Regions from separate parts of the Verminephrobacter eiseniae EF01-2 genome, predicted to be linked through region 1. Evidence: predicted binding sites of a transcription regulator. Region 1 holds the regulator's gene; the other holds the start of a gene.
What was found. The regulator HrcA, encoded in region 1, represses chaperone genes, less so after heat shock. The targets are predictions, from matches to a motif close to TTAGCACTCNNNNNNNNNGAGTGCTAA.

Region 1 (14,808 bases):
TCGCGACCCTCTGCGCGATCAGTTGTGGCCTCGCCTTTCAGCCCGCCGCCCGACGGCTTGTATCTTTAAACCGGCCCAGCGCGGTAGAGTCTGAACGCCGTTGAGGCGGCCAGACGGGCCCGTGCAGTTTGGTAGCGGCTGGGGTGATGGAGCCCGTGACTGAGTACAGAACGCACGGCCGCCGCGCTGGTCTTCGTGAAGCCCGAACGGTTACGCGCGCCAAGCTTGAGCGCGCATGCACAAGCAAGGGATCTGAAGATCATGTCTGTTACCTCAATGACGGTGGGCATCGACGTAGCCAAGGCGCACATCGATGTCTGTGTGCTGGAGCCCAAGAGCGGGGCCCAGCGGTTTACCAACGATGCTGAAGGCCACTCGGCCCTTGCAGCGCTTTTGCAGCCCCTGGATGTGGGCCTGGTGGTAATGGAGGCCACCGGTGGCTACGAGGTGGCGCTGGCGTGTGCCCTGCAGGCCGCAGGCCTGCCCGTGGCGGTGCTCAATCCGCGCCAGGCGCGCGACTTCGCCAAGTCCATGGGCCGGCTGGCCAAGACCGACGCGGTCGATGCACGCATGCTCGCGGAGCTGGCCGCGGTGCTGCTGCGCCGCGAAGACCTGAGCCGCTTCCTGCGCCCCCTGACCGACGAGTGCCAGCAGTGGCTGGCTGCGCTGGTCACACGCAGGCGCCAGCTGCTGACCATGCTTCATTCCGAACGCCAGCGCCTGCAGATCACCCCCGCGAAGCTGCACCCAAGCATCGAGGCCATCGTGGCTGCCATCAAGGCACAGCTCAATGAGCTGGAGACGCAGATGGTGGGCCATGTGCGGGAGCACTTCGGCGATCTGGACCGGCTGCTGCAGTCGGCCGCAGGCGTTGGTCCGGTGGCCAGCGCCACGATGATTGCCGAGTTGCCCGAACTGGGCCGGCTCAACCGGCGCGAGATCGCAGCCCTGGTAGGCGTGGCGCCCATGGCCAACGATTCCGGCAGCAGCAAGGGCCGACGACGGGTGCAAGGAGGACGCTTCGAGGTCCGGCGTGTGCTGTACATGGCAACGCTGACTGCCACTCGCTACAACCCGGCCATCAAGGCCTTCTACGAACGCCTCAAGGCTGCCGGCAAGCTGCCCAAGGTCGCTCTGGTGGCGTGCATGCGCAAACTCCTGACCACGCTCAACGCCATGGTCAGAACCGGCAAACCTTGGGATAAATCGCTGCACGGCACTTGACTCGGAAGACGGTTACTCAGTCCGACCCGCTCGACCCGAACGGGTTTGATACTGTTGCCGCCGGCATATGCCCTTCTCTCGTGGGGCGCCTTGCAAGGCAATGTGGCATTGGTGCTCGTCGGCGCCTTGGTTGCCAGCAGTGCCTGTTACGGATTTATCTATCTCGGCGGATTGTCCGGCGTTGCCGCGCTTGCCGGCGCCCGGAAAGCGCGAGCCAGTTCAGGATTTTTCCTGATGGCCTATGTGGGTTTCAGCGTGCCGGTGGTTTTCACAGGAATCCTTGCCGACAACTTTGGCCTCGAGATGGCATTGGGCACCTTCGGCGTGCTGTTGGCAGCCGGCGTGGGCCTGATGCTGATGCGGCCTGGAGAAAATTCCCCAACGAGCAATGGCTGACGCCGTATGGCGGGCCAGGCAGGAAATGCTGCGGCCCAGGCATTGCCGATTCCCGGTTTAGACTTCGGCGCACCGGCATCTGCGGTGCCGGTGCTGGCTGCGTTACACGCCGTTCATCGATTTTCGGGAGCAAAGTGGGCTTATCGTTCAAGCAGCCGTTCGACCGGCATGGCCTCTGGTGGCGGGCATTCGCTGCGCCGTTCGAGCGCCCGTTGCAGGAGTGCCGGGCCAGGCCCATTGCCTGGTCCGGGATGGCGCCGGCCAGTATGCGTGGCGTCGCGCGATGAGCGACGCACGGCCGCCCGAAGGCGCTCATACCGCAGGCGCAGGTACTCCAGTGAGTGTGCAAGGAGTCGCCGAGCGCGTGATGGCCTGGCAAGCCTCGCATGGCCGCCATCATCTGCCTTGGCAGAACAGCCGTGATCCGTATCGCGTCTGGCTGTCGGAGATCATGCTGCAGCAGACCCAGGTCCGTACCGTGCTGGAGTACTACGCCTGTTTTCTGGCGCGCTTTCCCGATGTCGGCGCTCTGGCCAAAGCGCCCCGGGACGAAGTGATGGGGCTTTGGAGCGGCCTGGGTTACTACAGCCGCGCACGCAATCTGCACCGCTGTGCGCAGCAGGTGATGGCCGAGCATGGCGGGGCGTTCCCGAATACCGCCGAGGCGTTGGCGACGCTGCCCGGCATCGGCCGATCGACAGCGGGGGCCATCGCGGCGTTCTGCTTTTCCGAGCGGGTGCCGATTCTCGATGCCAACGCACGGCGGGTGCTGACACGTTTGTCCGGTTTCGCCCGGGATCTGGCATCGGCCGGCAATGAGCGTTTGCTGTGGGAACTGGCGCAGTCCTTGTTGCCCACGCGCGACTTGGCGCAGACCATGCCCCGTTACACCCAGGGTCTGATGGACCTGGGGGCATCCCTGTGCACGGCGCAGGCGCCGCGCTGTTCACTGTGCCCGTTGACGGGCTCTTGTGTGGCCTTCAGGGACGGCGCGCCTGAGCGCTATCCGGTCAGGACGCGCAAACTGTCCCGGCGCCCGGAGTCCTGGCAGTTGCTGCTGGTGCGCGATGGCCAAGAGCAGGTGTGGCTGCAGCGGCGCCCGCCGACGGGCATTTGGGCGGGTCTGCATTGCGTGCCGGTTTTCGCCGACACGGCCTCTCTGGCGGCCTTCGTGGCTGCGCTGGGCGCCGGGCGCGATCTGGTGCAAGAGCGATTGCCGCCCTTTGTGCATGTGCTGACGCACAGGGACCTGCATTTGCATCCGGTCTTGGTCCGTGGGAATTTCGTGACCCGCCCATCCGATGATGGCCAATGGCTGGGGCCCGACCGATGGCCGGCGCTTGGTTTGCCGGCGCCGATTCGCAAACTGCTGGCCGCCACGCAAACCAGGCGGTGATTGGCGGCCAAACCAAAGCCGCCGACCAAAACCGCCACTCACGCTCACTGGCGCCCGTCCAGCTCCCTGTGCCGTTTCAATGCCGTCCAGCGATTGCCGAAGGACTGGGCCAGTCTTTCCACCAGATAGACCGAGCGGTGCTGGCCGCCGGTGCAGCCTATGGCCACCGTGACATAGCTGCGGTGGTTGCGGTCGAGCAGTTCGAGCCAATGCGCCAGGAATTGCTCGATATGGGCCCGCATCAGGTCCACATCCGGCTGGAGTTGCAGAAAGTCCGCGACCGGTTCGTCCAGGCCCGTCAGCTCGCGCAGCGCCGGTTCGTAATAGGGGTTGGCCAACATGCGCACATCGAACACATAGTCTGCATCCATGGGTATGCCGCGCTTGAAGGCGAAGGATTGGAAGACCAGCGTCAATTGCCCTTGCGCGCCGGGCATCAGGCTTTTGACGTAGCTTTGCAGTTGTGAGGCCCGTATCTGGCTGGTGTCGATGACATGCGATGCTTCGCGCAGGTCGGCCAGCAGTTCGCGCTCGAGATCGATGATCTGCACCAGGGCCTTGCGTTCTTGTTGCGGATCGTCATGCGACAGCGGGTGGCGGCGGCGCGTTTCGGAAAAGCGCCGGACCAGGGTGTCGATGGTGGCATCGAGAAAAATCGATTGCACCGCCACGCCCTGGCTGCGCAGGCGGTGCAATTCTTGCGGCACCTGGTGCAGCGAGGTCGCGCTGCGCACATCCATCGCAATCGCAACGCGGTTGCCGTGGTGGTGGTGCTCCAGCGCCACGAAGGCCGGCAGCAGTTGCGGCGGCAGGTTGTCGACGCAGTAATACCCGGCGTCTTCGAGCGCATGCAGGGCCACGGATTTTCCCGATCCCGACATGCCTGTGATCAGCACGATTTCCAGCACCATCAGTCTTGCCCTGGCGAGGTTTGCCGGGTTTGCCGGGTTTGCCGGGTCGTGCCTGCGGCGCCGAGCATCTCGCGCGCATGGGCCAGCGTGGTCTCGGTCGCGCGCTCTCCGCCGAGCATGCGGGCCATCTCGGCGATGCGCTGCTCGCCTTGCACGGCCAGCACCGTGCTGCTGGTGCCGGCTGCGCCCTTTTGCTTGGTGACCACGAGGTGCCGGTGCGCGCATGCCGCCACCTGGGGCAGGTGGGTCACGGCCAGCACTTGGCGCGCCTGGCCCAATTGCTGCATCAGCCGGCCCACGGTTTCGGCGACCGCGCCGCCGACGCCGGCATCGACTTCATCGAAGATCAGCGTAGGGGCCAGGCCCAGTTCGCTGGTCGTGACCGAAATCGCCAGCGAGATGCGCGACAGTTCGCCCCCCGAGGCCACCTTGCCAACCGGCCGGGGGCTCATGCCCGGGTGCGCGGCAACGAGGAAGGCCACCTCGTCGATGCCATGGGCGGCCGGCTCCTGGGCCTTGCTCACCGCGACCTCGAACTTTCCCCCTTCCATGCCCAGGCCCTGCATGGCCCGGGTGATGGCCGTCGATAGCCGGGGCGCAGCCTTGGCGCGGGCCACGGACAGCGCCCGCGCGGCCGCCTGATAGGCTTTGGCGCTGGCCGCTTGTGCCGCTTGCAGTGGCTCCAGATCAGTGGCGCTATCGAGCTGGCGCAGTTGGGCTTTCCAGTCGTCGAGCAGCGCGGGCAGTTGTGCCGGCGGGCGTTTGTACCGGCGGGCCAGGCCCATCCACAGCGACATGCGGGCATCGAGCGCAGCAAGGCGCTGAGGATCGAGCGGCGCGCGCCGCAGGTACGATTGCAGCGAACGCAGCACATCGCTGGCTTGCGCCAGGCTCGATGAAAGAATCTCTGCCAGGTTGGCGAACTCCGGCTCGATATGTTCCTGGGCTTGCAGCAGCGCATGGGCGCGTGCGAGACCGGCAAGGGCGCCGCTCTCGTCGTCTTGCAAGCTCCGGATCGCTCCATCGGCCCCATCGACCAGCGCCTGGGCATGCGACAGGCGCCGGTGCTGCGCATCGAGCTCATCCCATTCGCCAGCCGCTGGCGCCAATTTGTCGACTTCGCCGATTTGCCACTGCAGGCGCTCACGCTCTTGCTGCCAACCGGCCTGGGCCTGGCTGGCCTGCTGCAATGCTTTTTGATCCGCGCGCCACTGTGCCCACCGGGCGGCGGTCTCGGCGGCGCTGACTGCGGCAAAAGCGTCGAGCAGGCCGCGCACCGATTCCGGGCGGGTCAGGCTTTGCCATGCGTGCTGGCCGTGGATATCGAGCAGCATGTCGCCGAGCGCGCGCAACTGGGCGGCGGTGGCCGGCGTGGCGTTGATCCAGGCGCGGCTCTTGCCCTGCGCATCTACCGTGCGCCGCAGCAGCAACAGATCGTCGCCGTCAAAGCCGGCCTCTTGCAGCCACGGCAGCACATGGGCCGGGCAGTCGAACTCTGCGCAGATATCCGTCTTGTGCGCCCCCTCGCGCACCACGCCCGCCTCCGCGCGCGCGCCCAGTGCCAGTTGCAGCGCGTCTATCAGTATCGATTTGCCGGCGCCGGTCTCTCCGGTCAGCACCGTGAAGCCCGCATCCAGCTCCAGTTCCAGGGCCTGAACGATCACAAAGTCACGCAGCGTGATTCGTCTGAGCGCCATGGTCAGGGGTCTCCGTCGTTCCAGCGCAGTTTCTTGCGCAAGGTGGCGAAGTAGTTCCAGCCCTGCGGGTGCAAAAAGCGCACGCAATGCGCTGACCGGCTGAGCAAAATCCTGTCGCCATGGAGCAACGAGGCCAGCGACTGCATATCGAAGCTGGCGCTGACATCCCGGCCGCTGACGACTTCGACCGCCACCTCGGTGGCGTCCGACAGCACGATGGGGCGGTTGGACAAGGTATGCGGCGCGATCGGAACCAGAACCCAGCCAGGAATCGACGGATGCAGCATCGGGCCGCCAGCGGACAGCGAATAAGCGGTCGATCCGGTGGGCGATGCGATGATCAGCCCGTCCGCCCGCTGATTGGCCACGAAGCGGCCGCCGACCTCCACGCGCAGTTCCACCATGCCGGCGGTCGCCCCCCGGTTCACGACCACATCGTTCATCGCCAGCGCCTCGAACACCACCTGCCCGGCGCGCATGACGCAAGCCTGTATCAGCGGTCGCGAATCCTCCTCGTAGTCGCCTTCGAGCATCGGGGGCAAGGTGGCTTGGTAGGTATCGAACGGGATGTCGGTGATGAAGCCCAGGCGCCCCTGGTTGATGCCGACCAACGGCGTGCCGAACCGGGCCAGCCTGCGGCCTATGCCCAGCATCGTGCCGTCGCCCCCTACCACCAGACCCAGATCGCAGCGGGCGCCGATGTCCTCGACCGTCAGCGACGGGTAGTGCAGCAAGCCGGTATTGCTGGCCGTTTCCACCTCGATGGCAACGCTGCAACCCTGGTGCTGCAAAAACCGGGCAATGCCGTCGAGCGCCTGGCGCGAACTCTCACCGATGGCGCCTGCGGACGAAGCCTGGTACTTGCCAATGAGGGCAACATGGCGGAAATTGGACGTCATCGCGAAATTACATCATTAAAATCCCCCCATGCTGGATGACCGTGCCAAGTTGTTGCTCAAAGCCTTGGTCGAGCGCTATATCGCCGATGGGCAGCCCGTAGGCTCCAGAACCCTGTCGCAGGCGTCCGGGATCGACCTCTCGCCGGCGACGATCCGCCATGTGATGGCCGACCTGGAAGATTTGGGGCTGATTGCCAGCCCGCACACATCGGCAGGCCGCAGACCCACGGCGCGCGGCTACAGGCTGTTTGTCGACACCATGCTGACGGTGCAGCGCGACCCGTTGACCGCGCCCGAACTGGCGCCCGAGCAGCCGCAAAAGGTCATCGCCAATGCGGCGCAGTTGCTCTCCAGCCTGTCGCAGTTCGTGGGGGTGGTGATAGCGCCGCGCCGCAGTTCGGTGTTCCGCCACATCGAGTTTTTGCGGCTTTCGGAGCGGCGCTTTCTGGTCATCATCGTCTCGCCCGAGGGCGATGTCCAAAACCGGGTCATCTTCACCGATATCGATTATTCGCAGGCGCAGCTCATCGAAGCCTCCCATTTCCTGAACTCGCATTACACCGGCCTGGCGATGGAGCAGGTGCGCGAGCGTCTGAAGTCGGAGGTGGACATGTTGCGCAATGAGATTGCGGCGCTGATGCAGGCCGCAGTGAATGTCGGCTCGGAGGCGCTATCCGATGTGCAGGATGAAGTCGTGATCTCCGGCGAGCGCAACCTGTTGGCGGTCAGCGATTTCTCCAGCGACATGGACCACCTGCGCCGGGCCTTCGATCTGTTCGAGCAAAAGACGCAAATCCTGCGGCTGCTGGACATATCGAGCCAGGCCCAAGGCGTGCGCATCTACATCGGCGGGGAAAGCCAGGTCGTGCCTTTCGAGGAGCTCTCGGTGGTCAGCGCCTCCTACGAGGTCGACGGCACGATGGTAGGCACCTTGGGCGTGATAGGGCCGACCCGCATGCCCTACGACCGGATGATACAAATCGTGGACATCACCTCGCGGCTGCTGTCCAACGCGCTGAGCCACCGCAAATAAAGCCCCCTACAATGGGGCGCTCGCCCGGCGGCAGAAGAACCCGGCAGAACCAGGGCCGTTAGCTCAATTGGTCAGAGCAGTCGACTCATAATCGATTGGTAGCTGGTTCGAATCCAGCACGGCCCACCATCCACCCCGCGCCATGATCGTGGCCCGAACCGCGTGCGCGGCATATGGAGTGCGCGACCATGTGCCCTGCGCCCATACGCGCCAGCAGCACCCCGAACACTAAAATCCGAAACCCGGCCACCCGCCTGAACCAGGAAAGCCACGCCATGGGACGCACCCTGTACGACAAAATTTGGGACGAGCATGTCATCCACACCGAAGAGGACGGCACCGCCACCCTCTACATCGACCGCCATCTGGTGCACGAAGTCACCAGCCCCCAGGCGTTCGAGGGCCTGCGCGTGGCGGGCCGCAAGGTCTGGCGCATGAGTTCCATCGTCGCGACGGCCGACCACAACACGCCCACCACGGGCTGGGAGCGGGGCTATGACGGCATCACCGATCCGGTCAGCAAAGAGCAGATCACCACGCTGAACGACAACATGGCGCAGCTCCAGCCTGCGGCCTTCTTTCCGTTCATGCACCAGCGCCAGGGAATCGTCCATGTGATCGGCCCGGAAAACGGCGCCACCCTGCCCGGCATGACCGTGGTCTGCGGCGACAGCCACACCTCGACCCACGGCGCCTTTGGCGCGCTGGCGCATGGCATAGGCACCTCCGAAGTCGAGCATGTGCTGGCCACGCAAACGCTGCTGGCCAGAAAGGCCAGGAACATGCTGGTGCAGGTGCAAGGCCATCTCGCCCCGGGCATCACGGCCAAGGACCTGGTGCTGGCCATCATCGGCCACATCGGCACCGCCGGCGGCACGGGCTACACCATCGAGTTTGCCGGCCCGGCCGTCCGCAGCCTGTCGATGGAAGGCCGCATGACCATATGCAACATGGCCATCGAAGCCGGCGCGCGCGCCGGCCTGGTGGCGGTCGACGACAAGACCATCGACTACGTCAAAGGCCGCCCGCTCGCGCCCGACGGCGTCGAATGGGAGCAGGCCGTGGCGTACTGGAAGACGCTGCACTCGGACGCCGATGCCCCGTTCGACACCGTGGTCCGGATCGACGCCAGCGCCATCGGCCCGCAGGTCACCTGGGGCACCTCGCCGGAGATGGTGCTGGGCATAGATGCCCGCGTGCCCGACCCGGACAAGGAAAAAGACGCCGGCAAGCGCGACGCCATCGAGCGCGCGCTCAGCTACATGGGGCTGGCCCCCGGCAAGGCGATCGACGACATCCGCATCGACAAAGTGTTCATCGGCTCATGCACCAACAGCCGCATCGAAGACATGCGCGCCGCCGCCGCCGTGGTCCGCAAGCTCGGCCGCAAAGTGGCGGGCAATGTGAAACTGGCCCTGGTGGTGCCCGGCTCGGGCCTGGTCAAGGAGCAGGCCGAGCGCGAGGGCTTGCACCACATCTTCAAGGCCGCAGGCTTCGAGTGGCGCGAACCCGGCTGCTCGATGTGCCTGGCGATGAACGCCGACCGCCTGGAGCCCGGCGAGCGCTGCGCCAGCACCAGCAACCGCAACTTCGAGGGCCGCCAGGGCGCCGGGGGCCGCACCCATCTCGTCAGCCCCGCGATGGCCGCCGCTGCCGCAGTGCACGGCCATTTCGTCGATATCCGCGCATTTGCCTGAAAGGAGGCACGCCATGACCAGGAGCGCCACCCTCATCGCCCTCACCCTCGCGCTGGCCTGCCTGCTGGCTGGCTGCAACACCGTCAAAGGAGTGGGCAAGGACATAGGCGAAGCCGGCAACGCGATCGAGCGGGCCGCACAATGAGCACCCCCGCAAGAACGCCCGAAGGACGCCCACCATGCAGAAATTCACGGTACTCCATGGCCTCGTGGCCCCGATCGACCGCGAGAACGTCGATACCGACGCGATCATTCCCAAGCAGTTTTTGAAGTCGATCAAGAAAACCGGCTTTGGCCAGAACCTGTTCGACGAATGGCGCTACCTGGACCATGGCGCGCCCGGCCAGGACCCGGCCAGCCGCCGGCCCAACCCCGACTTCGTGCTGAACCAGCCGCGCTACCAAGGTGCCGCCATCTTGCTGGCGCGCAAGAACTTTGGCTGTGGCTCCAGCCGCGAGCACGCGCCCTGGGCGCTGGAGCAGTTCGGCTTTCGGGCCGTGATCGCGCCCAGCTTTGCCGACATCTTCTTCAACAACTGCTTCAAGAACGGCCTGCTGCCGATCGCGCTACCCGCAAGCGCCGTGGACCAGTTGTTCCACGAAGTGCTGGCCTTCCCTGGCTACCATCTGACCATCGACCTGGAGCGCCAACTCGTCGTGCGCGCACAAGGCGCCCAGATCGCGTTCGATGTGCAGCCGTTTCGCAAATACTGCCTGCTCAACGGCTTTGACGACATCGCGCTGACCCTGCGCCAGTCTGACAAGATCAGGGCCTTCGAAGCGCAGCGCCTGGCCACCAAGCCCTGGCTGGCGCGGACCATGATGCGTTGAACAAGAAACACAACCCAAGCCTCTGGCGCAGCATTTACCTGCACCAGAGGCTATTGAAAATGTAGCGACCCATGAAAATCGCAGTTTTGCCGGGTGACGGCATAGGCAAGGAAATCGTCGCCGAGGCCGTCAAGGTGCTGAACGCGCTGGGGCTGAAGTTCGAGCTGGAATCGGCCCTGGTGGGCGGCGCCGCTTACGAAGCCCATGGCCACCCGCTGCCCGAATCGACGCTGCGCCTGGCCCGGCAGGCCGACGCCATCCTGTTCGGCGCCGTCGGCGACTGGAAATACGACCAGCTCGACCGGTCGCTGCGCCCCGAGCAGGCGATCCTGGGTCTGCGCAAGAGCCTGGGCCTGTTTGCCAACTTTCGCCCCGCCATCTGCTACGAGCAACTGGTGGGCGCATCGAGCCTCAAGCCCGAACTGATCGCGGGCCTGGACATCCTGATCATCCGCGAATTGACCGGCGACATCTACTTCGGCCAGCCCCGCGGCCGCCGCCAGGCGGCAGATGGCCCTTTCCCCGGCGCGCAAGAAGCCTTCGACACCATGCGCTACAGCAGGCCCGAGATCGAACGCATCGCCCATGTGGCCTTCCAGGCCGCCCGCAAGCGCAGCAAAAAGCTCACCAGCGTAGACAAGGCGAATGTGCTGGAGACCTCCCAGTTCTGGAAGGACGTGCTCACCGAAATCCATGCCCAGTACCCGGACGTGCAGTTGCAGCACATGTACGTCGACAACGCCGCGATGCAACTCGTCAAGGCGCCCAAAGCATTCGACGTGGTGGTCACCGGCAACATGTTCGGCGACATCCTCTCGGACGAAGCCGCGATGCTCACCGGCTCCATCGGCATGTTGCCCTCGGCCTCGCTCAACGGCAGCCAGCAGGGCCTGTACGAGCCCAGCCACGGCAGCGCCCCGGACATCGCCGGCAAGGGCCTGGCCAACCCGCTGGCCACCATCCTCTCGGCCGCGATGATGCTGCGCTACAGCCTGAACCAGCCAGCCGCCGCCGGGCGCATCGAAGCAGCGGTGCAAAAAGTGCTGGCCCAGGGCTTGCGCACGCCGGACATCCACAGCCCGGGCACCACCCGGGTGGGCACGGCGCAAATGGGCGATGCGGTGGTCCAGGCCCTGACCACCTGACCATCCGCCGATCACCGCCTGGCATCACGCGCATCACGCGCCAAAATAGCCCTTGACATAGCCCAAAGCCTTGGACAGTTGCCCGGCAGCCTCCAGCACCCGTGGCGCCAACACCTCAGAGCGGGGCTTCGATCCGGAACGCCTTCCTGCCAGGGGGTTTTTCAAGCGCAAGGCGTGGCCGCATGCAGCCGCGCGCCAACCAGCGCTGGCATGAAAGATGCTCGTCACACTTTGCCGCTTTGCCCGGTGCCACGATACGAACCATGACAAACCCTGACCAGGGGGCCACGGACATTCGACTACCATACCCTGTCGTCTTTGCACCTCCATACCTGCGCACGCCCCTCCGTTGCAGGCCACAGCATGTCGGCCCTCGCCCTTCAGCCCCTCGGTCCCGTTGCGCCACTTTGCAAAAAATCCCGCCCATGAGCAGTCCCCGCTGGCAAGGCATTTTCCCCGCCATCACCACCAAGTTCCACGCCGATGAAAGCCTCGATGCCGAAGGCACGGCCCGCCATATCGACTTTCAGATCCGCAACGGCATCCATGGCCTGGTCACCTGCGGCTCGCTCGGCGAAGCCAGCACCCTGACGCTGGAAGAAAAGCTCGAAGTGGCCAGGATTGCGCTGCAGGCCGCCGCCGGCCGCGTTCCGGTGCTGGCCAATGTGTCCGAAACCAGCACCCGCGAAGCGCTGCGCTACATCGATGGCGCCAACCGGCTCGGGGTGGCCGGCTTCATGGTGATGCCATCGGTGATCTACGTGGCCGATGCGCGCGAAGCCATGCTCAACGTGCGCACCATGGCCAAGGCCGCACAGCAACCGATCATGGTCTACAACAACCCCGTGGCCTACCGCGTCGACCTCAAGCCCGAGCACATGCTGGAGCTGGCCGACTGCGAGTGGATCAGCGCCATCAAGGAAAGCAGCGACGACATTCGCCGCATCACCGATCTGCGCAACACCGTGGGCCAGCGCTACCAGCTCTTCCTGGGCGTCGACGACCTGGCCTACGAAGGCCTGGCCCTGGGCTGCGATGGCCTGCTGGCCGGCGTGGGCTGCGCCTTCCCGCGCGAGACCGTGGCGCTGTACGAACTGATGAAGGCCGGCCGCTTTGCCCAGGCCCTTGCGCTGTACCAGTGGATGACGCCCATGCTGCACCTGGATGTCTCGACCAAGCTGGTGCAAAACCTCAAGCTGATCGACGTGCTGGTGGGCGTAGGCACCGAGCATATGCGCCGCCCGCGCCTGCCGTTGATCGGCCCGGAGCGCGCTGCCATCGAACGCATCGTCCGGCACGCGCTGGACACGCGCCCCGCCGAATACCGGTCGCTTGCCTGACACTGTGACCGCCCCTTTCCCAACCCCCCATCCCACCCTCCCGCAAAGACCTGCCATGACACAAAAAACCGGACTCATGATCTCCGCCACCTTGGCGACACTGACGCTGCTGTCGGCGACGGCGCTGGCGCAAGAGCAGCGCGTCGCGATCGGCCACACCGGCCCCCTGTCCGGCCCGAATGCATTCGCCGGCAAGGACAACGAAAGCGGCGTGCGCCTGGCCATTGAAGAGCTCAATGTGAAAAAGATCATGGTCGGGGGCAAGGTGCTGAAGTTCGATCTGGTCTCCGAAGACGACCAATGCGACGCCCGCACCGGCGTCAGCGTCGCGCAAAAGCTGATCGACAGCGGCATCCAATACGTCATGGGGCCTTATTGCTCGGGCGTGGCCATTCCTGCATCGCGGGTGTACAGCGAAGGCGGGGCCATGCTCTCGACCGTGGCCACCAACCCCAAGGTGACCGAAAGCGGCTACAAGAACCTGTTTCGCATCACCGCCGGCGACACCCAAATCGGCTCGAACATGGCGGCCTATGCGGCCAAGGTGCTCAAGGTGACCCAGGTCGCCGTGATCGACGACCGCACCGCCTACGGCCAGGGTGTGGCCGAGCAGTTCGCCAAGGATGCCAAAAAGCAGGGACTGACCCTGGTGGGCCAGGAGTTCACCACCGACAAGTCCACCGATTTCCTGTCCATCCTGACCAGCCTCAAGGCCCGGCAGCCGCAGGCGATCTTTTTTGGCGGCTACGCGCCGCAGGCCGCGCCGATGGCGCGCCAGATGAAGCAACTGGGCCTGCCCGCCAAACTGCTCGGCGGCGACACCCTGTGCAGCGTCGAGGTCGGCAAGCTCGGCGGTGATGCGGTCAACGACACCGTCATTTGCGCCCAGGGCGGCTCGATGCTCACCAAGGTCGCCGACGGCCCGGCCTTCATGGCCAAGTACAAAGCGCGCTTCAACCGCGACCCCGATGTCTATGCGGCCTCGTTCTACGACCAGATGATGTTCATCGCCGAGTCCATGCAAAAGACCCAATCGGTACAGCCGGACAAGGTCGGCGCGCAAATGTACCAATCGAGCTACCAGGGCGTGGCCACCACCTATTCCTACGACGACAAGGGCAACCTGAAACAGGCGCCGATCACGGTGCAGATCTTCAGGAACGGCCTGCCCGTGCCGCTGGGCAGCTATTGACATATTGCAGCCCGGCATCTCATGCGACGCATACGGGTGCTCGACTCCCACACCGGCGGCGAACCCACGCGGCTGGTGCTCGACGGCTTTCCTGATTTGGGCTGCGCCAGCATGGCCGAGCGCCGCGCGCTGCTGGCCGGCCAGCATGACGCCTGGCGCGCGGCGACGGTGCTGGAGCCACGCGGCAACGACGTCATCGTCGGCGCGCTGCTCTGCCCGCCCGTAGACCCGGCCAGCGCCGCCGGCGTGATCTTCTTCAACAACACCGGCTACCTTGCCATGTGCGGCCACGGCACCATCGGACTGGTGGCCTCGCTGGCTTACCTGGGCCGCATCGCGCCCGGCGAGCACCGCATCGAAACGCCGGCCGGCACCGTCGGCGCCACGCTGCACGAGGATGGCTCGGTCAGCGTGCGCAATGTGCCGGCCTACCGGCTGCACCGCCAACTCGCGCTGCAGGTGCCGGGCCAGCGCAGCGTGGTCGGCGATGTGGCCTGGGGCGGCAACTGGTTCTTTCTGGTGTCCGAGCATGGCCAGCGCGTGGCCAGCGACAACCTGCCAGCCCTGAGCCACTACACCAGCGCCATCCGGCAGGCCCTGCAAACGCAGGGCATCCGTGGCGACGACGGCGGCGCGATAGACCATATCGAACTCTTTGCCGACGACGATCGGGCCGATAGCCGCAACTTCGTGCTGTGCCCGGGCGGGGCCTACGACCGATCACCCTGCGGCACCGGCACCAGCGCCAAGCTCGCCTGCCTGGCCGCCGACGGCAAGCTGCAACCCGGCCAAATCTGGCGCCAGGCCAGCATCATCGGCAGCCAGTTCGAGGCCAGCTATGCGCTGGCGGACGGCCAGCCCCGGCACGGGCGCGCGCAGATCATCCCCACCCTGCGCGGCCGCGCGCACATGAGCGCCGAAGCCACGCTGCTGATCGAAGACAGCGACCCCTTCGGCTGGGGCATCCGGCCCTGAACAGACGACGGTCACGATGCGGCGCGGGCCGTCGAGACGCCGCCGAAGCGTTCAAAGCCGGGGATGACGGTAT
Region 2 (14,808 bases), 1.8 Mb from region 1:
CGCACCTTCGAGGTGGCCACCACTGGTCAAGCACAGACCTTCAGTCTTGGCAACGATGAGGCCGGGCATGCCCAGTTGTGCCAACTGCTGGCGCCGCTGTCGCCGCGCCTGGTGCTGCTGGAGGCCACTGGCGGCTACGAGCAGGACCTGGCGCTTGCCTTGTCCGCGGCAGGCTTGCGTGTGTCGGTGATCAATCCGCGCCAAGCACGCGACTTTGCCCGCTGCATGGGCAAACTGGCCAAGACCGATCGCATCGATGCGCAGGCGCTGCGCGGCTTTGCAGCCTTGCTGGACGCCCAGGGTCACGAGCCGCGCATGCTGGCCGACGAGCAGCAGCGCGAGTTGACCGCCCTGGTGGTGCGCCGCCGCCAACTCGTGGCCATGCTGGTGGCCGAACGCCAGCGACTGGCCCTGGCACATCCCAAGGCCAAGCCCAGCATCCTGCGGATCATGGCTACCATTGCCGAGCAACTCAACGACCTGGACGGGCAGCTCAAGGAGCATGTCCTGGCACACCACGCCGATCTGGCGGCCTTGCTGACCTCGGTCAAGGGCGTGGGTCCCACCACGGCCAGCACGCTGCTGGCGCAACTGCCCGAGTTGGGCCAGCTCAATCGCAAGCAGATCACCTCGCTGGTGGGCTTGGCCCCCATCAATCGGGACTCGGGCACGCTGCGTGGGCAGCGCCACATCTTCGGTGGTCGCGCCGACGTGCGCCGCGTGCTGTTCGTGGCCGCCTTGGTAGGCACGCGCTTCAATCCCGTGCTCAAAGCCTTCTATGCAAGGCTGCTGGCCGCCGGCAAGCCCAAAAAGGTCGCTCTGGTCGCCTGCATGCACAAGTTGTTGGTCATCTTGAACGCCATCGCTCGCACCAAGTCGCCTTGGCGCAACGAGCTTGCTGAAGCGGTTTGACTTTGTCATTCAAGATGGTTGCTGAATCTTCGGGGCAGAAACGGCGCGGGGCCCGGTCAGGGGCCCCGTGAGGCAACTCTTTGCCGGCGTATTCGCTTGGGCGCTTGGGCAAGCTCAGGCGTATTTGACCAGCGCCTGCTTCATCTTCTTCATGGCCGCCACCTCGATCTGGCGGATGCGTTCGGCGCTCACGCCGTAAATGGCGGCCAGATCGTGCAGCGTCATGCCGCCCGTTCCGTCATCGTTGACCTTGAGCCAGCGCTCTTGCACGATGCGCCGGCTGCGCTCGTCCAGGCTGGCCAGCGCCTTGGCAATGCCATCGGTGGCCAGCGCATCCCGCTGGCGCGACTCGATCAGCGCCGTCGGCTCGTGCGAGGCATCGGCCAGGTAGGCAATCGGGCCAAAGGCCTGCTCGCCATCGTCCGATGGCGCCGGGTCGAGCAGCACATCGCCGCCGGACATGCGGGTTTCCATCTCGATGACTTCTTCGCGCTTGACATGGAGCTGCGCCGCGACGGCGTCGATTTCGTGCTCGGACAGCGTGTCGCGGTAGGTGGCAGCATCGGTGGCGCCGGCGTCGGCCTTGAAGCCCTGCTTCATCGAGCGCAGGTTGAAGAACAGCTTGCGCTGGGCCTTGGTGGTTGCCACCTTGACCATGCGCCAGTTCTTCAGGATGTATTCGTGGATCTCGGCCTTGATCCAGTGCATGGCGTAGCTGACCAGGCGCACGCCCTGGTCGGGGTCGAAGCGCTTGACGGCTTTCATCAGGCCGATATTGCCTTCCTGTATCAGGTCGCCGTGCGGCAGGCCGTAGCCCAGGTACTGGCGCGCAATCGACACCACCAGGCGCAGGTGCGACAGCACCAGCCGGCCAGCGGCGTCCAGATCGTTGTGTTCCTTGAACTGGCGCGCGTAGCTTTGCTCTTGCTCATACGTGAGCAGGGGCAGGCGGTTGACGGCGGCAATATAAGCGTCGAGGTTGCCCAGCGCAGGCACCAGCGTCCAAGGGTTGGCGGGAGCCAGGCTCAGCGTTGCGGAGCCGGATTGAATGGTCATTGCAAGAATCCTTTCCTCTGCCCAATCTTCCCAAGTGGGGGAATGTTAGCACTCTCTGCGATCGAGTGCCAAGGCCGGAGTTCCGTCGGCCGCTGCGTTCAGGCGGCCGGCGTCGAACGGGCCAGCAGTTCCTGCGCCCGCTCGCGCGGGCAATGAGGTCAGCGCGAGTGGGCGCGCTGCGCCCCGGGAAGATTTTTGCCGTTCGGCCGTGCGCACGCGCTCGCCGTGTCGCGCCCTGCGCGGCGCTCGCGCTGCTGCTGCGTCATCGGCAACCGGACCAGCGCCTGCGTCCCGGTAATGAAGATGCGCCCCTGGCGCAGCGTGTATTTGTCGTCCGGGTTGACGGTGGCGGTGCTCACGGAGGTACCTTCGCCTTCGGCTACGGTATGAGCGCCTTCGGGCGGCCGGGCGGTGCTCACGGGGCGCCTTCATCGTGGCACAGGTGAGACGCAGCGGGCAGCACGCAACACGGCGGCGCTTCCTGCTTCGACCTGGTGCGGGCATTGACCAATATTGTGCAGACACTTGTTTATCTACCTGTGTATGTTGGCACTTGTCTTGCGATCTGTTCATTGGTGTAAATACTATTGGACATGGCACTTGCCAAAGACTACAAACCGGTTTCGCGATGGCTTGCCATCGTGTCCCGGCGCCTGCGCTTCAGGCGCCGCCCCGGTTTTCATCCCGTGAAGGAGTTTTCCGATGAACATCCAGCGCATTCGGCCCAACGCCCGCATGAGCGCCGCCGTGGTCTGCAACGGCCTGGTTTTCGTCGCCGGCCAGGTGGCCGACGATGCCAGCGCCGATGTGGCGGGGCAGACGACGCAGATTCTGGCCAAGATCGATCAGTTGCTGGCCGAGGCCGGCAGCAGCAAGGAGCGCATCGTGAGCGCCAACATCTGGCTCGCGGATATCGCTACCTTCGGCCAGATGAACGGCATCTGGGACGCCTGGGTGCCGGCGGGCGAGCCGCCGGCGCGCGCCTGCGTGGAGTCCAGGCTCGCGTTCCCGCAGTACACGGTGGAGATCGCCGTGATCGCGGCCCAGGGCCGTTGATGCGATGAAGACCGTCATCCTCGGCGCTGGCGTGGTCGGCGTGGCGACGGCCTACTACCTGGCCCGGGAGGGGCACGAGGTGCTCGTGATCGAGCGCCAGCCAGAGGTGGCGCGGGAGACCAGTTTTGCCAACGCCGGGCTGGTGGCCCCCGGGCATTCCTACACCTGGGCGTCGCCGAAGGCGCCCGGGATCTTGCTCAAATCGCTGTTTCTCCAGGGCCAGGCCCTGCGCTTGAAACTGCGCCTGGATCCGCCAATGTGGGCCTGGGGCTTGCAGTTTCTGCGCCATTGCACCACCGCGCGCTGGCGCCAGAACACGACGCGCAAACTGCACCTGTGCCGCTATTCGCAGCAACTGCTGCAAGCGTTGACGGCCGCCGAGCGCCTGGAGTATCAGCGCACCGAAGGCGGGGCGCTCTACATCTACCGGGACGCGCCAGCCCTGGAGCGCGGGATCGGGGCGATGCGCGTGCTGTCCGACGCCGGCCTGCCGTTGCAGACCCTGACACCCGGACAAGTGGCGCAGCGCGAGCCGGCATTGGCCGACGCGCAAGCGCAGATCGCCGGCGCGATTTTCTGCCCCAGCGACGAAAGCGGCGACGCCCGCCTGTTCACCTGCCAACTGGCACAACGCTGCGAGCGCATGGGCGTGCAGTTCCTGATGAATCGCCCGATCGAAGGCTGGGAGCACAGCGCCGATCGCATCTCGGCGGTGCGCACGGCCGGCGGCACCGTGGCCGGCGACCACTTCGTGCTGGCGCTGGGCAGTTATTCGCCGATCCTGGCGTCACGCCTCGGATACCGCCTGCCCATTTATCCGGTCAAGGGCTATTCGGTGACGCTGCCGATCCGCCCCGGCGACCAGGCGCCGACCCTGGGCGGCGTAGACGAGCATCACCTGGTGGCCTGGGCACGGTTCGGCGACCGTTTGCGCCTGACCGCAACGGCCGAGTTCGCCGGCTACGACACCGGGCATGTGCCGCAGGACTTCGACGGCATGCTCGCGCTGGCGCGCCAACTGTTTCCCCGGGGCGCGGACTACGACCGCCCCGAGTACTGGTCCTGCCTGCGCCCGATGACGCCATCCGGCGCGCCCATTCTGGGCCGCACGCGCCATCGCAACCTGTTCCTGAACACCGGGCATGGCCATATGGGCTGGACGATGGCCTGCGGCACTGCCCGCATCGTCAGTGACATCATCTGCGGGCGCCAGCCCGGGCACAGCCTGGAGGGGCTGACCCATGACGCGAGAGGGTAGTCCGGTGCGCCATGCCGTCGACCTCGAGCGCGCTGCGCCCTATACCGTCGTGCCGTTTCGGATGGATGCCGGATTGATGGCGCGCGCGGCCATCGGACTGGTGGTGCTGGCCAGCGACCAGACCATGGAATACGAGTGGCGCCGCATCCTGACCGATGTCCCCGGCCTGGCGTTCTTCGCGGCGCGCATGCCCAGCCCGGCGGACATCTCGCCCGGTTCGCTCGCGGCCATGGAAAAAGACATTGCCGGCGCAGTCGATCTGCTGGTTCCCGGCGTCGCGCTGCACGTGGTGGCGTTCGGCTGCACTTCCGGGACCATCGTCATCGGCGAGCAACGGGTCTTCGGTCATCTTCGCGCCGCCAGACCCCAGGTGCGCTGCACCAGCCCCATCACCGCAGCCATGGCCGGGCTGCACCAGCTCGGGGCCAGGCGCATCGCGCTGATCTCCCCCTATGTCGTGGCCATCAACGCACTTTTTCGGCGCCACATCGAGGCCGATGGCGTGCAAGTGGCGCGCATTGCTTCGTTCAACCACGCCAACGACGCGCAAGTGGCGCGCATCGACCGCGCATCGCTCGAAAGCGCCATCGTCGGCGCCGGTTCCGCTGCGGATGTCGACGCGGTCTTCGTCGCCTGCACCAGCCTGCGCATGTGCGAGCTCACGCGCGATGTCGAGCAAGCGCTGGGCAAGCCGGTCATCTCCAGCAACAGCGCGATGGCCTGGCATGCGCTGCGTCTGGCCGGCATCGATGACCGGCTCCCGCGATGGGGGCGGCTGTTCGAGCAGCCAGCGGGCGCCCGGGCCGGCGGCCCGGACCCCGGCCGGCTTTCTCGGGCATTCTTTCTTGGGAGCTCCTGATGAAAAAACGCAATTGGCTTGCAGCGTGCGCCGCTGTCGCGTTGCAGGGCGCGCTGTGCACGCCCTGGCCCGCGCTGGCGCAGGCCAGCATACGGATCGGTGCCGTGCTGCCGTTGACCGGCCCGTCCGCCACCATCGGCGAGGACATCCGCCGCGGCATCATGCTCGGCGTCGATGAGGTCAACGCCAACGGCGGCGTGCTCGGCAAGAAACTGGCGCTCATCGTCGAGGACTCGGCGAACAACCCGACCACGGCGCTGACCGCTGCCCGCAAACTGGCCACGGTGGACAAAGTCCCTGCCGTCATCGGCGAATACTCTTCGAGCATTACCCTGCCGATGGCGCAGTACCTGGTCAAGGAAGGCGTCGCGCATGTCAACATCGGCAGCAGCAGCACCAAGGTGCGCGCGTTGGGCGGGGCCGCTTACAGCCTGATCGGGCTGGAAGACGCCGGCAACCGCCATGCGGTGCGGGATACTTACGGCATGGGCTGGCGCAAGATCGCCGTCATCGTGCCCAACAACGCCTTTGGGCAGGGCGTGGCCGAGGGCTTCAGGCACGAGTTCGAAAAGCTCGGCGGCAAGGTGCTGGCGCAGGTGCTCTATGCCGGCGGCCAATCCTCCTACCGGCGCGAGTTGCAGCAGCTCGCGCGCAGCAAGCCCGATGCCTATCTGTACTCCGCCTACGGGCAGGAATCGGCGGTCATCAACCGCGAGAGCAAGGAACTGGGCCTCAGACAGGTTCCCTGGTACGCCTACATCATGAGCATGTGCGTGTCGGACACCCCCGCCGAAAACGTCGAAGGCCAGATCGGGATGGATGTGGGCGCGGCCAAAGGCGAGTTGGGCAAGGCTTACGAAACCGCGTTCCGGGCCCGGCACAAGGAAGGCTTCAAATCCGCGTTCAACGGCTATGGCTATGACGCCGTGCGGATGCTGGCCGCCGCGCTGACGCAGGCCAAGGGCAGCAGTTCTGCCGATGTCCAAAGAGGTCTCAAGGAGGTCGGCGCCGGCGGGTTCGCCGGCGTCACCGGCACCATTGCCTTCGATGCCGAAGGCCAGCGCATCGACCCGCCCTACGACAACTTGCGCTACCAGGGCGGCAGGCTGGTGCCGCGATAAGCGCCAAGGCAGGCGCGAGGCAAGCACCGCAAGCAACCAGGCAAGCACCAGGCAGGCACGCGCGATGCTGCAATTTTTCATCGACACTTTGCTGCGCACCACCGATCTGGCGCTGATCGCGCTGGGTTTGAGCATGTTGTACGGCCTGGTCAAGTTTCCCAATGTGGCCCATGTCCAATATGCGATGTGCGGGGCCTTTCTCGCCTATGCCGGCCACAGCGCCGGCGCTCCGTTGGCCGCCGCGTTGGCGCTGGCTTCGGCGTTGACGGGGCTGATCACCTTGGCGCTGCAGCGCCTGGTCTTCAAGCGCCTGCTGCAAGGCGGCCCGGCGATCGCGATGATCGGTTCACTGGCCATTGCCATGCTGCTGGTGGCCGGCGTGCAGGGCATTGCCGGCTCTTTTCCGCGCATGTTCTCCCTGCCTTCGATGGACCCGGTGGTCATTGGCGCGGCCCGCATCACCCCGGTGCAGCTTGGGTTTTGCGCGACCACCATGGCGCTGCTGCTGTCGTTCGTCGGGCTGCTGTTTCGCACCCGGGCCGGCCGGGCGATGCGCGCACTGGCCAGCAACCCGATGCTGGCCGAAGCCTGCGGCCTGGATGCGCAGCGCATCACCTATGCCGTGACCTTCATCAGCGGCGCCGTGGCCGGCCTGGGCGGCGCCATGCTGGCATTGTCCACCGGTGCGCATATCAACCTGGGCTACGACCTGCTGCTGCCGGTGTTCGCGGCTGCGATTCTCGGCGGCTTGGGCAACCCCGTCGGCGCGGTCGCCGGGGCCTTGCTGATCGCGCTGACCGAGACCATCGTGACCCACCTCGACTTCGGCCCCCTGGTGGGGCAGGAACTGCGCTTCCTGCCCGTGGCCTACATCGGCGCCGCGTCGTTCCTGATCTTGCTGCTGACCTTGCTGTTCAAGCCCCATGGATTGTTCGGCGCGGAGGTGCGCCGTGTTTGATTTCCTGACCTACCTGCTGACCATCGGCGGCATCTACGCCATCATGGCGCTGGGCCTGAACATACAGGCGGGCTACGGCGGACTGCTCAATTTCGGCCATATCGCCTTTGCCGGCATCGGCGCATATGCCACCGGCATTGCCCACGCGCGCGGCTGGCCGGTGCCGGCCGGCATGGCGCTGGGCATGGCCCTGGCGACGGCCCTGGGGTGGTGCATCGGCAGGCTCGGGCGCAGGCTGGCGGCGGACTACTGGGGCATTGCCACGCTGGCGGTGGCCGAAATCCTGCGCACCGTGGCCCTCAACGAGGACTGGCTGACCGGCGGCGCCAATGGCATCAGCGCCATCCCGGGGCTGTTCGAGAACCAGCCGCGCCCGTGGAACGAACTGCTGTTCATGGCGCTGGTGCTGGGCCTCGTGGCGCTGCTGGCGTGGCTGTCGGCGCGGCTGGGCGATGGGCGTTTCGGCCGGGCCATCCGCCTGATGCGCGAGCAGCCGCAACTGGCCGCGTGCATGGGCTACGACCTGCAGTCGCTCAAGACGCGCACCGTCATGAGCGGCGCCGCCGTGACGGCGCTGGCCGGCAGCCTGTATGCGCTGCAAATGAACTTCGCCGGCCCCGAGTTCCTGCTGGCCGCCGAAACCTTCGTGCTGTGGACGATGCTGATGGTAGGCGGCATCGGCCGAACGGCGGGGGTGTTGCTGGGCGTGGTGCTGCTGCAGGCGGTCCATGCCTTCGTGCCGTTTGCGAAAGACATGCTGGGCTTCGATTCCGATCGCGCCGGCGCGCTGCGCCTGGGAATGATCGGCCTGATCCTGTTGGCTTGCCTGCTGCTGCGCCGCGAGGGCTTGCTGCCGGAAAAGCTCAGGGCCAGCGCATGAAGCCCCCCTTGCTGCAAGTGAGCGGCCTGGCCAAAGCCTTCGATGCCAACCAGGTGTTGCACGATCTGCAGTTCGCGATTGCCCCCGGCGAGATCGTCGGCCTGCTCGGGCCCAACGGCTCGGGCAAGAGCACGCTGCTCAACATCGTCAGCGGTTTCGAGCGGCCCGATGCCGGCGACATCCGGCTGGACGGCCGCTCCATCGCTGCGCTGCCGACCGACCGCATCGTCGCGCTGGGCATGGTGCGCACCTTCCAGTTGCCGGCCATGCCGCAAAAAATGTCGGTGCTGGAAGTGGCCATGGCGGCCGCCACCGGCGCGCATGGCGTGCTGGCGACGCTGCTGCGCAGTCCGGCAGCGCGCCGGGCCGAGCGCCAAGGCCACGACAAGGCCGTCGAACTTCTGGCCGCGCTGCTGCTGGCGCCGGTCAGCCATTTGCCGGCGGCAGCCATCTCGGGCGGCCAGAAAAAGCTGCTCGGCATCGTTTGCGCGCTGATGGCCGGGCCCCGCCTGCTGATGCTCGACGAACCGACGGCCGGGGTGCATCCCGATCTGCGCCGCGACATCGTGCAGGCGCTGCAAGGACTCCATGCGCGCGGCATGACCCTGGTCATCGTCGAGCATGACATGCACTTCATCCGCGAACTGTGCACACGCTGCATCGTTCTCGACCAAGGCCGCATCGTGGCCAGTTGCCGGCCCGACGAACTGGCGTCGAACGAGCGGGTGGTGCAAGCCTATCTGGGTGCCAGCGCCAAGGAGCCCGGCCGATGAACCGGGCCATCACCGTCGATCGGCTCAGAGCCGGCTACACCCGGGAGGTGGACATCCTCGACGGCATTTCGCTGCAAGTGCAGCGGGCGGAAATCGTCAGCTTGCTCGGCCCCAATGGCTGCGGCAAATCGACCCTGCTCAAAGCCATCGCCGGCTTTGTCCAGCCGCGCAGCGGCCAGGTGCTGCTGGAACGCAGGGATGTCTCGGCACTGCCGGCGCACGAGAAGATGCGCTCGTGCAGCCTGGGCTTCGTGCCGCAGACGGAGAACATCTTCAGCGCGCTGAGCGTGCGCGAGAACCTGCAGATCGGCGGCCATTACCTGGCCCCGGCAGCGCGGCTCGGGCGCATCGAGCGGCTGTGCTCGCTCTACCCGGTGCTGGCGCGCAAGCTCCGGGCGCCGGCGGCCTCCTTGTCCGGGGGCGAGCGGCAGATTCTGGCGCTGGCGCGCGCCCTGATGCCAAGCCCGAAAGTGCTGCTGCTCGACGAACCCTCCGCAGGGCTGGCGCCGATGGTCCTGCGCCAGGTGTTCGATGCCATCGTCGAGATCCGCGATGAGGAGCAGGTCAGCATCCTGATGGTCGAACAAAATGCGGTCGAGGCCCTGCGCATCTCGGACCGGGCCTACATCCTGGCGCTGGGCGCCGTGGCGCTCAGCGGCCGCGCAGATGAACTGCTGCACGACCCCAAGGTGCGCGACTTGTACCTCGGCGGGCGTGCCGCATGAGCCGCCAGCAAAAAGGATCGAACCCATGCCCACCGCCGCACCGATGCCCGCGCAGATAGCCGCCATGTCGCATGGCCTGTGGGGCCACAGCGCGGCGCCAGCGCCTGAAACACAGCCGCTGCAGCGCGACATCGCGGTCGATGTCGCCGTGGTCGGGGCGGGGTTCACCGGCTTGTCGACGGCACTGCATCTGCGCGAAGAAGGGGCCGCTGGCGTTGCCGTCCTCGAAGCGGCGGACATCGGCTTCGGCGCCTCCGGCCGCAACGTCGGGCTGGTCAACGCCGGCGCCTGGATTCCGCCCGACGAACTGCCGCGCCGGCTCGGCCAGACCTACGGTCGGCGCCTGTTGCAGACCCTGGGCGCCGGCCCCGATCTGGTGTTCGACATCATCGGGCGCCACCGCATCGACTGCGCCGCCGTGCGCCATGGGAACCTGCACTGCGCGCTCGGCGCCGGCGGCCTGGCCAACATCCGGGAACGCGCCCGCCAATGGACCGCCCATGGCGTGGCCGTGCGCCTGATCGATGCCGCCGAAACGGCCCGCCTGGTAGGCAGCGATGTGTACAGCGGCGCGCTGCTCGACCCCCGGACCGGCACCATCGAGCCGCTGGGCTATGTGCGCGGCCTGGCCCGCGCGGCCATCGCCAGCGGCGCCGCCGTCTACACGCAGACCGCCGTGACCGGGGCCAGGGCCGATGGCGCGCTCTGGCGCCTGTCCACCGCGCGCGGCCACAGCGTGACGGCGCGCCAAGTGGTCGTGGCCACCAATACCGCGCAGAGCCTGGCCCCCGATGCCTGGCCGCAGTTGCAGCAGGAACTGGCGCGCCTGCCCTATTTCAACGTCGCCACCGAGCCGCTGCCTCCGGCCAGCCGGCAAAAGATACTGCCCGGTGGCCATGGCGTCTGGGACACCGCCACCATCTTGTCCTCCTGGCGGCTCGACGCCGGCGGCCGCCTGGTCTGCGGCAGCGTCGGCGCGCTCACGCCGGGCGCCCGGAACGCCCATCTGCAATGGGCCCGGCGCGCCATCGCCCGGCAGTTTCCGGCGCTCGGCGGCATTGCCATCGAACACCAGTGGTACGGCTGGATCGACACCACGGCGCACCACCTGCCGCACCTGCACCGGCTGGCCGGCAATGTCTGGTCCTTGAGCGGCTACAACGGCCGGGGCATTGCGCCGGGAACCATCCTGGGGCGTGAACTGGCCTGGATGCTGCGCGGGAAAATACAGCCGCAAGACATGTCGCTGCCGGTGACGGCGCTCGGGCCGATCCGGTTCAAGCGCTTGCGCGAAACCTTCTACCAGAGCGGCGCTGCGGCGGCACATGCCGTGGGCCAGCGATGGTGACGCCGTGCAGCGACGCCGGACCTGGGCCGATGGCTGGGTGGCGCGCCTGCCGGCACCGGGGCCGATCGGCTGCAAGGCGCCCGGGCACCGGCTGGCCTCTTGGCACACGGCCCGGGGCGCGCTGGCACGCCGGCGGGTCTGCCAAGGGCCGCCGCAGCCCGGGCGTTGCTATCCAAATTGATAGCATCAAGTAAAGCAGGAACATGCGCCCGTGCGTGGTGTCAGCCATTTTCCGAAGCGCTGGCGGCGCACCCGGCTGCGCCGGGCGCAGGGGGCCGGCGCGGTATCATCCGAGCTTTGCCGTCCAACCCCCACCGGCGCCCCCGCCGGGGCGCTGCGCCTGTCCGGCGCCACCTCTGTCCGCTGACCCGTGCGTCTTACCTCGATCAAGCTGTCCGGATTCAAGTCGTTTGCCGAACCGACCACCTTCATGCTGCCCGGGCAGTTGGTGGGCGTGGTCGGGCCCAACGGCTGCGGCAAGTCCAACATCATGGACGCGGTGCGCTGGGTGCTGGGCGAGAGCAAGGCCAGCGAATTGCGCGGCGAGTCGATGCAGGACGTGATCTTCAACGGCACCACCACGCGCAAGCAGGCCAGCCGCGCCAGCGTCGAACTGGTGTTCGACAACTCCGACCACCGGGCCGGCGGCCAGTGGGGCCAGTACGGCGAGGTGGCCGTGCGCCGCGTGCTCACGCGGGACGGCGCCAGCAGCTATTACCTGAACAATCAGCCCGTGCGCCGCCGCGATGTGCAGGATGTGTTCCTGGGCACCGGCCTCGGGCCTCGGGCCTACGCCATCATTGGCCAGGGCACGATCAGCCGCATCATCGAATCGCGCCCGGAAGAACTGCGCTTGTTCCTCGAAGAGGCCGCCGGCGTGTCCAAGTACAAGGAGCGCCGGCGCGAGACGGAAAACCGCCTGGCAGACACGCGCGAGAACCTGACCCGCGTCGAGGACATCCTGCGCGAGTTGAACAGCAACCTGGACAAGCTGGAAAAACAGGCCGAGGTGGCCGCCAAGTACCAACGGCTGCAAACCCAGGCCCAGCTCCGGCAGCACCAGCAATGGTTTTTGAAGCGCGCCGAGGCCCAGGCCGAGCAGGCCAAGCTGCACCAGGACGGCTTGCAGGCCGCGAACGATCTGCAAGCGCGCATCGCCGAACTGCGCGCGGTCGAGTCCGATCTGGAGACGATCCGGCAGGCGCACTATGCCGCCGGCGACCAGGTCAACCAGGCCCAGGGGCGGCTGTATGAGGCCACGGCCGAAGTCGGGCGGCTCGAAGCCGAGATCCGCTACGTGGTCGAAGGCCGCCAGCGCGTGGAGCAGCGCCTGCTCACGCTGGCCGGGCAGATCGACCAATGGGCGGCACGCCGGCAGGAGAGCGAGACCGGACTGGAGCAACTCGCCGGCGCCGGCGCGGCGGCCCAGGAGCAGGCCGAACTGCTGGCCGCCCAACTCGAAGAGCAGGCCCTGCAGTTGCCCGGCCTGCAAGAAGCGCTGCACCAGGCGCAAAGCCGCGCCAGCGCGCAGCGCAGCGCCGTGGTGCAGGTGCAGCAGCAGATACAGGTGCTGGCCGCCGAGCAGCGCAGCATTGCCGAGCAAAGCCGCCAGCAGCAGGCCCGGCTCGAACGCCTGGGCGCCGACCGCAACGCCCTGGCCGTGCCCGACGAGGCGCGCCTGGGCAGCCTGCGCGCGCAACTGGAACAAGCCCGGGAACTGGCCGCCGCCAGCGAAGCCCGGCTGGCCGAACTGCAAGAGTGCGCGCCCCGGCTCGACGATGAGCGGCGCAGCCGCCAGCAGGCGGTGAACGGCGAGAACGCGCGCCAGGCCGAACTCTCGGCGCGCCTTTCGGCGCTGCAAGCGCTACAGGAAAAACTGATGACCGATGGCAAGCTGCGCCCCTGGCTGGCCAAGCATGGCCTGGACGGCCTGCCCGGCCTGTGGCGCCGCATCCACATCGAACCCGGCTGGGAAAACGCGCTCGAAGCCGCGCTGCGCGAGCGCCTGGGCGCGCTCGAAGTAGGGCGCCTGGACCTGGTGCGCGGCTTTCTGGGCGCCGGCGGCAGCGATGCGCCGCCGGCGCGCCTGGCCTTCTACAGCCCGCCGCCGGCAGGCGTGCCAGAACCGGACGCCGGGCAGCCACCGCGCCTGTCCGACCTGCTGCGCCTGTCCGACCCCGGCCTGCGCGCCGTGCTGGCCGGCTGGCTCCAGGGCTGCTACACCGCCGGCACGCTCGACGAAGCCCTGGCCCGGCGCAGCCAGCTACGACCGGGCGAGGCGGTTTTCGTGCCCGCAGGCCATGCCGTCAGCGCCCATAGCCTGGGCTTTTACGCGCCCGACACCGAGCAGTCCGGCCTGCTGGCCCGCGCGCAGGACATCGAGCAGTTGGACAAAGCGCTGCGCGCCCAGACGCTGATGGCCGAAGAAGCGCGCAGCGCGCTGGCGCGCGCCGAAGCCGCCTGCGCCGACACCGCGCAGCGCCTGGTGGCGGCGCGGCGCGAGGCCTCCGAAGCCCAGAGCCGGGCGCATGGGCTACAGGTCGAAACCCTGCACCTGGCCCAACGGGCCGAGCAGGCGCGCGCGCGCAGCGCGCAGATCGACGCCGATCTGGCCGAGGTCCAGGCCCGGCAGGCCGAACTGCAAGAGCGCAGCGCGAGCGCCGAGGCCCGCTTCGAGGAACTGGACATGCAATTGGCCGACAGCCAGGAGCGCGAGGCGCAACTGGGCGAGCGCGTGCTCGACGCCGAGCGCCAGCTTGGCGCCTGCCGCGAGCAGCAGCGCCAGCTCGAACGCCAGGCGCAAGAGGCCGGCTTCGCGCAGCGCAGCCTGGCGGCGCGGCGCGCCGAACTGAGCCGCGCCATCGACACGGCCGCGCAACAGGCCGCCAGCCTGAGCGACGAGCAGCACCGCGCCCAGGCCGAACTGGCGCAGTTGTCCGACGCCGCCGCCCGAGGCGGCCTGCAACAGGCGCTGGCCATGAAAATCGAGCGCGAACAAGCCTTGCTCACGCAACGCAGCACATATGACGAACTCACCCACCGGCTGCGTGCCAGCGACGAACGCCGGATGCAGCTCGAACACGCGCTGGCGCCGCTGCGCGAGCGCATCACCGAATTGCAACTCAAGGAACAGGCCGCGCGCCTGGGACTGGAGCAATACACCGCCTTGCTCGCCGACGCCCGGGCCGACCTGCAAGCCGTGGCCGCGTCGATCGCCGACGGCGCTGTGCGCCCGGGCGGCCTGCAAGGCGACATCGAGCGCCTGCAGCGCGAGATCGCCGCGCTCGGGGCGGTGAACCTGGCCGCGCTCGACGAGTTGCGCCTGGCGCACGAGCGCAAGAGCTTTCTCGACGCGCAGACGGCCGACCTGGGCGAGGCCATGCACACGCTGCAAGACGCGATTCGCAAGATCGACGGCGAAACGCGCCAACTGCTGTCGGGCACCTTCGACACCGTCAACGCCCACTTTGGCCGCATGTTTCCCGAACTGTTCGGCGGCGGGCAGGCCAGGCTGATCATCACCGGCGACGAAATCCTCGACTCGGGCGTGCAAGTGATGGCGCAGCCGCCCGGCAAAAAAAACCAGACCATCCACCTGCTGTCCGGCGGCGAAAAGGCATTGACCGCGATCGCACTGGTGTTTGCGATTTTTCAACTCAACCCGGCGCCGTTTTGCCTGCTCGACGAAGTCGACGCGCCGCTGGACGACGCCAACACCGAGCGCTATGCCAAACTGGTCACCCGCATGGGCCGTGAAACCCAGTTCCTGTTCATCAGCCACAACAAAATCGCCATGGAAATGGCCGAGCAACTGATCGGCGTGACCATGCAGGAACAGGGCGTATCGCGCATCGTGGCGGTG

Region 2: a site for HrcA is predicted at 2,014-2,040, ahead of rpoH (RNA polymerase sigma factor RpoH). Genes of this name have one in related genera too.

What each region holds. Positions count from the first base shown of each region.
Region 1 is NC_008786.1:1,162,863-1,177,670, reverse strand. It holds gene VEIS_RS05210 (MFS transporter) at 1-104, shown strand, start outside; gene VEIS_RS05205 (IS110 family RNA-guided transposase) at 262-1,224, shown strand; gene VEIS_RS05200 (hypothetical protein) at 1,315-1,620, shown strand; gene mutY (A/G-specific adenine glycosylase) at 1,904-3,016, shown strand; gene rapZ (RNase adapter RapZ) at 3,061-3,927, opposite strand; gene recN (DNA repair protein RecN) at 3,927-5,624, opposite strand; gene VEIS_RS05180 (NAD kinase) at 5,627-6,523, opposite strand; gene hrcA (heat-inducible transcriptional repressor HrcA) at 6,552-7,556, shown strand; tRNA gene VEIS_RS05170 (tRNA-Ile) at 7,609-7,685, shown strand; gene leuC (3-isopropylmalate dehydratase large subunit) at 7,832-9,253, shown strand; gene VEIS_RS05160 (entericidin A/B family lipoprotein) at 9,267-9,398, shown strand; gene leuD (3-isopropylmalate dehydratase small subunit) at 9,433-10,083, shown strand; gene leuB (3-isopropylmalate dehydrogenase) at 10,155-11,228, shown strand; gene VEIS_RS05145 (dihydrodipicolinate synthase family protein) at 11,654-12,568, shown strand; gene VEIS_RS05140 (branched-chain amino acid ABC transporter substrate-binding protein) at 12,624-13,760, shown strand; gene VEIS_RS05135 (4-hydroxyproline epimerase) at 13,782-14,735, shown strand; gene VEIS_RS28290 (hypothetical protein) at 14,747-14,808, opposite strand, start outside.
Region 2 is NC_008786.1:4,934,050-4,948,857, reverse strand. It holds gene VEIS_RS21665 (IS110 family RNA-guided transposase) at 1-912, shown strand, start outside; gene rpoH (RNA polymerase sigma factor RpoH) at 1,027-1,968, opposite strand; gene VEIS_RS21655 (hypothetical protein) at 2,127-2,387, opposite strand; gene VEIS_RS21650 (RidA family protein) at 2,671-3,024, shown strand; gene VEIS_RS21645 (D-amino acid dehydrogenase) at 3,029-4,282, shown strand; gene VEIS_RS21640 (maleate cis-trans isomerase family protein) at 4,266-5,141, shown strand; gene VEIS_RS21635 (ABC transporter substrate-binding protein) at 5,141-6,262, shown strand; gene VEIS_RS21630 (branched-chain amino acid ABC transporter permease) at 6,327-7,220, shown strand; gene VEIS_RS21625 (branched-chain amino acid ABC transporter permease) at 7,213-8,100, shown strand; gene VEIS_RS21620 (ABC transporter ATP-binding protein) at 8,097-8,873, shown strand; gene VEIS_RS21615 (ABC transporter ATP-binding protein) at 8,870-9,598, shown strand; gene VEIS_RS21610 (NAD(P)/FAD-dependent oxidoreductase) at 9,624-10,946, shown strand; gene smc (chromosome segregation protein SMC) at 11,317-14,808, shown strand, end outside.